DNA from 3 places in the Pseudoduganella sp. jia 12 genome. Region 1 is predicted to be linked to each of the others. Evidence: predicted binding sites of a transcription regulator. Region 1 holds the regulator's gene; each other region holds the start of a gene.
What was found. Region 1 encodes sigma-54, which starts transcription at its own class of promoters, with help from an activator protein. Its sites were predicted from a motif close to TGGCANGNAANCTGCTTT; they were not measured.
Positions count from the first base shown of each region.

Region 2: the regulator sigma-54 is predicted to act here: its motif matches at 1,510-1,527, upstream of pqqA (pyrroloquinoline quinone precursor peptide PqqA).
Region 3: the regulator sigma-54 is predicted to act here: its motif matches at 1,788-1,805, upstream of glnA (type I glutamate--ammonia ligase).

Region 1 covers NZ_JBUXKP010000007.1:254,038-257,281, forward strand. The annotation lists gene ACY65G_RS17485 (enoyl-CoA hydratase/isomerase family protein) at 1-664, opposite strand, end outside; gene hpf (ribosome hibernation-promoting factor, HPF/YfiA family) at 871-1,227, opposite strand; gene ACY65G_RS17495 (RNA polymerase factor sigma-54) at 1,319-2,794, opposite strand; gene lptB (LPS export ABC transporter ATP-binding protein) at 2,868-3,244, opposite strand, start outside.
Region 2 covers NZ_JBUXKP010000004.1:655,193-658,436, forward strand. The annotation lists gene ACY65G_RS12085 (sensor histidine kinase) at 1-1,282, shown strand, start outside; gene pqqA (pyrroloquinoline quinone precursor peptide PqqA) at 1,619-1,693, shown strand; gene pqqB (pyrroloquinoline quinone biosynthesis protein PqqB) at 1,763-2,716, shown strand; gene pqqC (pyrroloquinoline-quinone synthase PqqC) at 2,713-3,244, shown strand, end outside.
Region 3 covers NZ_JBUXKP010000005.1:369,958-373,201, forward strand. The annotation lists gene ACY65G_RS13805 (TonB-dependent receptor plug domain-containing protein) at 1-1,004, shown strand, start outside; gene ACY65G_RS13810 (rhodanese-like domain-containing protein) at 1,075-1,530, opposite strand; gene glnA (type I glutamate--ammonia ligase) at 1,867-3,244, shown strand, end outside.

The DNA.
Region 1 (3,244 bases):
GCGAGCGGCCGAACATTCCCACCGCCTCGCGCAGCCCCGCTCCGGCCGTGGAGCCGACCAGGTCGGCCAGTTGCGGCAATTCGGCCGCGGGCACGTAGTGGTCGGCCAGCCCGCAATACATCGCGTCGGCCGCACCGATCGTCAGCGCCGTCAGTGCCAGGTACACGCCCAGCCTGCCTGGCGCGTGGGACAGGAAATAACTGCCACCCACGTCGGGGAACAGGCCGATGTTCACCTCGGGCATCGCCAGCCGTGTGCGGTCGGTCACCACGCGCACGCTGCTGTGCGGACCGCCCTGGGCAATGCCCATGCCGCCGCCCATCACCACGCCATCCATCAAGGCCACGTAGGGCTTGGTAAAGCAATGCACGAGGTAGTTCAGCGCGTATTCCTCGGTGAAGAAATCCTCGATCTGCGCACTGCCGCCCTGCGGCGTCGCTGTGCCGGCGGCATGGAAGAAGCGGATGTCGCCACCGGCGCACAGCGCCTTCTCGGTGGTGCTGCGGACGACGACGGCGGCGATGTCGCCGTCGTCGCGCCAGGCCAGCAGCGTGCCGGTAATCGCGCGGATCATGTCGAGCGACAATGAATTCAATGCCCTGGGCCGGTCGAGCGTGATGAAGCCGGTGCCATTGCGCACCTTGGTATGGACGTGGTCGGTCATGGTGTCTCGCATCGTTGTCGTTATTGGCCTCATTCTAGCCATGGATGCGGATGATGTGGCGTAAAAGGTGAACTGAAGGTGAACTGAAGGTGAACTGCGGCGAACTGCAGTGAACTGCGGGAATACGGTGGGGTGCGGACGTAACAAAGGGCGCATTGCGCGCCCTTCTGTTGCTGCAGCCAAAGGGCTGCGACCTGCATCCGGCGTTATGCGGGTGACGCGGGAATCTCGATCTCGCTCAGGTGCTTGATGGTTTCATGATTATGGTTCTGCACTTTATCCTTGTGCTTCATGACCTGGCGATCCAGCTTGTCGATCAGCGAGTCGATGGCCGCATACAGGTCCTGCGCGACGCTTTCGACAAACACGGTCTTGCCCGACATGCGCAGGTTGATTTCCGCCTTCTGCCTTTTTTCTTTCTCGGTGAGATTATCTACACTCAGGATCACACTTACATCGATCAGCTGATCGAAATGCCGTCTAACGCGTTCCAGCTTGCTCTGCACATACTCGCGAATGGCAGGGGTTACGTCGATATGGTGTCCACTGATGGTCAGATTCATACACACACTCCTAAAGAAGATCAATCCAGGTTCGTGCAGCTTCCGCCATCGAAATGCGGCGGCGCAGAGGAACCCATACACTACAGATTGCTTACAAGGACTTGCGGAGGCTGACTGGGGGAATTTTCAATGCTTCGCGATATTTGGCAACAGTGCGTCGCGCAATCACCATGCCTTGTTCACCCAGCATGTCCGCAATCTTACTGTCGGATAAAGGGTTCTTCGGGTCTTCGGCTCCTGTGAATTGCACGATCAGCGCCCGGATCGCAGTCGAGGAAGCTTCCCCACCAGCTTCGGTTGCGACGTGGCTGCCAAAAAAATACTTCAACTCAAACATGCCGTGCGGGGTGAGCATATATTTTTGAGTTGTTACCCGAGAGATAGTACTCTCGTGCAGACCCAGTGTATCAGCTATTTCACGCAACACAAGGGGCCTCATTGCCACAGCGCCATGCGAGAAAAAGTTCTTCTGCCGCTCGACGATGGCCTGGGCCACGCGGAGAATCGTGTCGAAGCGCTGGCGCATATTCTTGATCAGCCACTTTGCTTCCTGCAGCTGGGCATTCATCTGCGTTTCGCCCTTGCCCTGCTTGAGCAGGCTGGCATACAGCGCGTTTACGCGCAGGCGTGGCATCACGTCGTTGTTCAGCGTGACCACCCAGCCGCTGCGGCCTTTCCTGACCACGACATCCGGTACGACATAGTCTGACACGTCGGCCGCGAAGGCGGCGCCCGGATGCGGATTGCATTGCCGAATGACGGCTTGTGCCTCGCGCAAGTCTTCGTCGTCGCAATCGAGTGCCTTCTTCAGCTTGTTGAAGTCGCGCTGCGCGAACCACTGCAAGTGCTTTTCAACGATGCACAGCGCCATCCGCCGCGTGACCATCGGCACGCCAGGCATGCGCCGGATCTGCAGCGCCAGGCATTCGGAAGCGTTGCGCGCACCGATGCCCGCCGGGTCGAAGCTCTGCAGCAGCTTCAGCGCGGTGCGCAATTCGTCGAACTCGATCTCCAGCTCTTCCGGCATGCGTGCATGGATGTCTTCCAGGCTCTCTTCGAGATAACCGTTATCGTCGAGCGCATCGATGATCAGCTCCACCAGGGCCCGGTCGCGCGGCTCCAGCACCGTCACGCGCATCTGCTCCATCAGGTGTTCGCGCAGGCTGCGGTGGCTGGCCTCGAGCTGCGGGCGGCCGTCGTCATCGTCCGGTCCCTTGCCGCTGCCCGCACTGCTCCAGTCGGTATCGCCGGCGCCAGGGTCGAGGCCTTCGCCCTCGCCACCTTCGAACGGCTCGGGCTCCGGCGCCGCCGGCGCATCCTGCGGCGGACCGCCTTCGGGAGGCGCCTCTCCGGGCGCCTGCGTGGTGTTGATCGCCCCATCGCCCAGCAGGCGCACGGAACGGTCGAGCGGATCGTCGAGCCGCTCGAGCAGCGGGTTATCGGTCAGCAGCTGTTCCAGTTCCTGGTGCAGCTCCAGCGTGGACAATTGCAGCAGCCGGATCGACTGCTGCAATTGCGGCGTCAACGCGAGGTGCTGGGAAGTACGCAGTTGCAAAGACTGTTTCATGGCTGGTTCATGGCTGCTGGTTCATGGCTGCTGGTCATGTCTCATTATCGGTGGAACAACGCGGTCCAAGTGCTTACATGCGGAAATGTTCACCAAGATAGACACGGCGCACGGACTCGTCGGCGATGATGTCGTCGGGCCGGCCGGAGGCCAGCACGCTGCCCTGATTGATGATATACGCCCGGTCGCAGATGCCCAGCGTTTCACGCACGTTATGATCCGTGATCAACACGCCGATGCTGCGTTCCTTCAGGAAGCGCACGATGCGCTGGATCTCGATCACGGCGATCGGGTCGACACCGGCAAACGGCTCGTCCAGCAGCACGAAGCGGGGATTGGTCGCCAGCGCGCGGGCGATCTCCACGCGGCGGCGTTCGCCACCGGACAGCGACAGCGCCGTGTTCTCGCGCAGCTTCTCGATCTGCAGGTCGGCCAGCAGCGCATTCAGCC
Region 2 (3,244 bases), on a different contig from region 1:
CGCGCGCACGCTGGCGCGCCAGGTCAAGCCGATCGGCAGCGGCCTGCTGATCGACCTGCCCCGCGCCGCGCAGAACATCCTGGAAGCCGATCCGAACGACCGTTTCCTGTACACCGTCAGCACGCCGCCCGGCCGCTTCATCCTCGGTAACAACAGCATTCCGTTACCCCCTGCGCACATGACGCCGCGCGCGCACGATCCCTATTTCTACGATGGCGAAATGGTCCCCGACGAGCCGGGCGCCGCGCCGGGTCCGGCCAGGGTGCGCGTTGCGGCGCTGTTCCTCAGGAATGGGGAGGTGAACGGGCGTCAGCAATGGATGTTGGTGCAGGTGGCGCGCGGCATGGCGGCGCGCGAAACCATCTGGAAGCGGATCCTCGTCGACACCCTGCTGCCACTGTCGGCGCTGATCATGCTGATGACCGTGATCGTCTGGGCCGGTACCGGCGCCGGGCTTGCGCCGCTGCTGCGCCTGCGGCGCGAAGTGGAAGGCCGCACCCCGAACGACCTCACGCCGCTGCGCGCCCAGGCGGCTCCCCGCGAACTGCGGTCGCTGGTGCGCGCGCTGAACGACCTGCTCGCCGCCGTGCGCCAGAATGTCGACGCGCAAAAGCGCTTCATCGCCGATGCCGCGCACCAGTTGCGCACGCCCCTGGCCGGCCTGATCAGCCACGCGGAACTGGCCCTGGGCGCCACCACCGACCCCGCGCTGGTGGCGCGCCTGACGCTCTTGCACCGGAGCGCTACCCGCAGCGCCCACCTGATCGCGCGCATGCTGATGCTGGCGCGCACCGAGCCCGAGGCGGCCATGGCGCAGGAGCGTGTGCCGGTCGACCTGCGCGCGCTGGTCGAGCAGGTCGTCGCCGACATGGTGCCGAAAGCGCTGCGCGGTGGTGCCGATCTCGGCATCGGCGACGACACCGCACCAACCGATCCGGCGCCTTTACAGGTCCTCGCCAACCCGATGCTGCTGACCGAGGCGCTCGTCAATATCCTCGACAACGCCATCGAATATGCGGGGTCCGGCAGCGAGATCACGGTGGCCGTCCAACGCGATGGCGGGCACGCTCACATCCGTGTCAGCGACAACGGACCGGGCATCGCCCCGGCCGACCATGGCCGCGTGTTCGACCGGTTCGTGCGCGCCACCGACCAGGGCCTGGGATGCGGACTGGGCCTGGCGATCGTGCAGGAAATCGTGATGCAGCATGGCGGCAGCATAAGGTTGGAAGATGTGCGGCCGCATGGGCTGGAGGTGATCATCAAGCTGCCCTTGCTGTAACAAGCCCAGGTCACGGTGCGCCCGCCGCACAGCTTTCTGCTGGAGGTGCAGACCGGCAGGAACCTGATGCAACTGTCACAGTGCGTCATCGCAGCGAACACACTGTTCGATTTTGACACACTGTTGCGCCCACCTGCGTCACGGTCCTTCCGCATCCGATGGGGCAACCTGCTTCCCACCTGTGCCCGCTGGGCGCCATGTCCCGCCTCGCCCCGCCTCGCCCTCTTTGGCACGATTATCGCTTTACGCCTGTGACTGCACGAACCGTGCGGTAAGCCCTTGAGCCGTCCGTCCGCGTAACCGGCCTGCTCATTACACCATCCTGAGGAGACCATCATGACCTGGAGCACACCCGCGTTTACCGACCTGCGTTTCGGATTTGAAATCACGATGTACATCGCAAACCGCTAGGAAGCTGGCCAGGAAACCGCGCCGCCAGGTGGTCGCGTCGGCACGGGTTTCCGTCCACTGAACAACACCATGAAAATCATCGTACTGGGCTCGGCAGCCGGCGGCGGCTTCCCGCAGTGGAACTGCAACTGCCACAATTGCGCGGGCGTGCGCAGCGGCACGCTGGCCGCCACGCCCCGTACCCAATCGTCGATCGCGGTCTCGGGCGATGGCCACGACTGGTTGCTGATCAACGCGTCTCCCGACATCCTGGCGCAGATCCGCGCGACGCCGGCGCTGCAGCCGTCGCGGGCAAAGCGCGATTCCGGCATCGCCGCCGTGATGCTGATGGATGCGCAGATCGACCATGTCACCGGTCTGTTGATGCTGCGCGAGGGAAGGCCGCTGCCACTCTACTGCACCGCATCGGTATGGAACGATCTCAACACCAGCCTGCCCCTGGCGCCGGTGCTGTCGCACTACTGCGGTGTGCATTGGCATGCACTGCACACCATTGGCGACGGGCCCGGCATGCAGGCGGTTCAGGTGCCGGGCATCGACGGCATCCGTTTCACGCCGCTGGTCCTGTCCAGCAAGGCGCCGCCGTATTCGCCGCACCGCGCGCAGCCGGGCATCGGCGACAATATTGGCCTGCTGATCGAGGATACCAGGAGCGGCAGGTCGCTGTTCTACGCGCCGGGGCTGGGCATGATCGAACCGCAGGTCGATGCCGCGATGCGTCAGGCCGACTGCCTGCTGGTCGATGGCACGTTCTGGCGGGCCGACGAGATGATCGAACTGGGCTTTTCCAGCAAAAGCGCGGCCGACATGGGCCATTTGCCGCAGTCGGGCGAGGCCGGGATGATCGCGGTGCTGGATAGCCTGGATGCGCACGGGGATGCACGGCGCCAGACGGAACGGCGCAAGATCCTCATTCATATCAATAACACCAACCCGATCCTGGACGACGACTCGGCGCAGCGTGCGCTGCTGGCGCGCCACGGCATTGAAGTCGCCTTCGACGGCATGGAGATCGTCCTGTGACGAGCGCACCGGCCTGGAGCCGCACCGAGTTCGAAGCGCAATTGCGCGCGCGTGGCACCGGCTACCATATCAATCATCCGTTCAACGTCAGGATGAACAGCGGCCTGCTGCGCGAAGACCAGATCCGCGGCTGGGTTGCCAACCGGTTTTATTATCAGGTCAACATTCCGCAGAAGGACGGCGCGATCATCGCCAACTGTCCCGACCGGGAAACCCGCCGCAAATGGGTGCGCCGCATCCTCGATCATGACGGCTGGGACGGCAACGATGGCGGCATCGAAGCCTGGCTGCGGCTCGGGGCAGCGGTCGGCATCGAAAACGGGGGGTTATGGTCGCAACGCCACGTGGCGCCCGGTGTCCGTTTCGCTGTCGATGCCTACGTCAACTTCGCGCGCCAGGCGCCCTGGCAGGAGGCGGTCTGCTCGTCACTGACGGAAATGTTCGCCCCGCAGATCCACAAGGACCGCCTGGCCAACTGGCCTGCCCACTATGGCTGGATCGACCAGGCGGGCCTGCAGTATTTCCGCA
Region 3 (3,244 bases), on a different contig from region 1:
CGGTCCTGCCGTCTCTGCTGGCATCGTTCGCCGTGCGCGGCGAGCACTATTCGGACTTCGGCAGCAACTGGTCCGGCAAGCTGGCCGGCCGCTACGACTTCACCCCGGCCTTCGCACTGCGTGGCTCGGTGCAGAACGGCTTCCGCGCACCATCGATGCAGCAGCAATTCTTCACGTCCACCTCGACCAACTTCATCAACGGCGTGCCGTTCGACCTGACCACGTTCAAGCCGAACGACCCGGCCGCCGTGGCGCTGGGCGCGAAGCCGCTGGACGCCGAAAAATCCACGAACTTCTCGCTGGGCGCGGTCACCAAGCTGGGCCGCGGCAGCCTGACGGTGGACGCGTTCCACATCGACATCCGCAACCGCATCGTGCTCTCGGAAAACCTCACGCAGGCGAACGTGCGCAACTACCTGGTCGCGAACGGCTTCCCCGGCGTGGCCGGCGGCCGCTTCTTCATCAACGGCGTCGACACCACGACGAAAGGCGTGGACGTGGTGCTGAACTACCCGTGGAACCTGGGCAGCGCGGGCCGCTTCGACCTGACGCTGGCCGGCAACTACACGGATACGGACGTGGACAAGGTGCCGCAGACGGCCGAACTGGCCGCGCTGTCGCCGGCACCGGTGCTGTTCGACCGCGTCAACGTGCTCACGTTCGAGCAGGGCACGCCGAAAACCAAGTTCACCGCCAGCGGCACGTGGAACCTGGGCCCCTGGGGCGCCACCCTTCGGGCGACACGCTACGGCAAGGTGCTGACACCGGGCACGACGCCGGCGCTGGACCACACGATGTCCGCGAAAACGCTGGTGGACCTGGAAGGGCGCTGGAAGATCAACGACGCGCTGTCGCTGGCATTGGGCGCGGAAAACCTGTTCGACCAGTACCCGGACGCTTATCCCGCCGCGCTGAACACCACCGGCAACGCCCCGTTCACGAACTACTCGCCCTTCGGCCGCTCCGGCCGGTTCGTCTACGCGCGGCTGACCTACGCGCTGTAACCACCAGCAAAGTTGCCTGAAAAATGGGGTACGTCCCCATTTTTCAGGCAACATTTGAATGCGCCGGAGTTCAGGCGCCCAGCCAGGGCAACCCTGCCTTGCACCACCCGCCCACGGTCTTGCGGTGCCCCTCGGCATCCTTGTCTCCCTCGAACCCCTCCAGGATATCGAAGCTGTTGACGTAGCCGTTCTCGGTGGCAAGTTTCGCCGCATGCCGGGAGCGCACGCCCGAGCGGCACAGGAAAAGCAGCACATCGTCCTTGCCGGCCACACGGGAGAGCTGCTGCACGAACTCCGGATTCGGCACACCGCCCGGATACGTGCTCCACTGCACGGCGCCGTGCTGGGCGTCGGTGATGGCCACGCGGCCCACCCAGTCGCGTTCGGCGTTGGTGCGCACGTCGATGAGGCGCACGGTCGGGTTGCCCTGGAGAAGTTCATGCGCTTCCTGGGGCGTGACCGCTCCAGCATAGGGCAGGCCCTGGCCGCGCTCGCGGGCGCGCTCGAGAATGTCGTTGGTGCTCATTTGACGTTAATTCCTGTGGATTTGACTCTATCGTCGACGGCATGAAAACCGGCAAACATTCCGCCTGGACATTCGTGCCACATTTTGGGGCGCAGTGCGCGAAACTGGTGCAAAATGACCGGCACGCACCAAAAATGGGCGAAGCCCTCGATGCGCAAAGTTGGTGCATTTCGCCCTGTGTTTCCGTACGGATGATTTTAGTTTCCGTAGGGAGCAAGATCAATGTAACTCGCTGCATATCCATAGAAGCTTTACGCTGGCACGCTTCATGCATTACAGTACCCGAGTTACCGCCGCACAATGTGACGGCAGCCCTTTTCACTTAGGAGATGAGTAATGGCACGTACCGCCGAAGAAGTCCTGCAATTGGTTAAAGACAACGAAGTCAAGTTCATCGACTTCCGTTTCGCCGATACCCGTGGTAAAGAGCAGCACGTGACCGTGCCTGTGTCCCACTTCGATATCGACAAGTTCGAAAGCGGCCACGCCTTCGACGGTTCTTCCATTGCAGGCTGGAAAGGCATCGAAGCATCCGACATGATCCTGATGCCGGACCCGAGCACCGCCAACATCGATCCGTTCTTCGAAGAAACCACGCTGTTCATGCAGTGCGACGTGATCGAACCGTCGGACGGCAAGGGCTACGACCGCGACCCGCGTTCGATCGCCAAGCGCGCCGAAGCCTACCTGAAATCGTCCGGCCTGGGCGACACCGCCTACTTCGGTCCGGAACCGGAATTCTTCATCTTCGACTCCGTGAAGTGGAAGATCGACATGTCCGGCGCATCGGTCAAGATCGACTCCGACGAAGCATCGTGGTCGACCGACAAGGACATCGAAGGCGGTAACAGCGGCCACCGTCCGACCGTCAAGGGCGGCTACTTCCCGGTCCCGCCGGTGGATTCGTTCCAGGACATGCGTTCGGAAATGTGCCTGATCCTCGAATCGATGGGCATCCCGGTCGAAGTGCACCACCACGAAGTGGCCGGCGCCGGCCAGAATGAAATCGGCACCCGCTTCTCGACCCTGGTCGAGCGCGCCGACTGGACGCAGAACATGAAGTACGTGATCTGGAACGTGGCGCACAGCTACGGCAAGACCGCCACCTTCATGCCGAAGCCTGTCGTGGGCGACAACGGCTCGGGCATGCACGTGCACCAGTCGATCTGGAAAGACGGCAAGAACCTGTTCGCCGGCGACGGCTATGCCGGCCTGTCCGACTTCGCGCTGTACTACATCGGCGGCATCATCAAGCACGCCAAGGCGCTGAACGCGATCACCAACCCGGGCACCAACTCGTACAAGCGCCTGGTGCCTGGCTACGAAGCACCGGTGAAGCTGGCCTACTCGGCACGCAACCGCTCCGCATCGATCCGCATCCCGCACGTAGCGAACCCGAAAGGCCGCCGCATCGAGACGCGCTTCCCGGATCCGCTGGCGAACCCGTACCTGTGCTTCGCCGCGCTGATGATGGCCGGCCTGGACGGTGTGCAGAACAAGATCCACCCGGGCGAAGCAGCGTCGAAAGACCTGTACCACCTGCCGCCGGAAGAAGACGCGCTGATCCCGACCGTCTGCGCATCGCTGGAAGAAGCGCTGGATCACCTGAACAAGGACCGCGAGTTCCTGACCCGCGGCGGCGTGTTCACCGATTCGATGATCGATGCCTACATCGAACTGAAGATGACGGAAGTGACCCGCATGCGCCAGACGA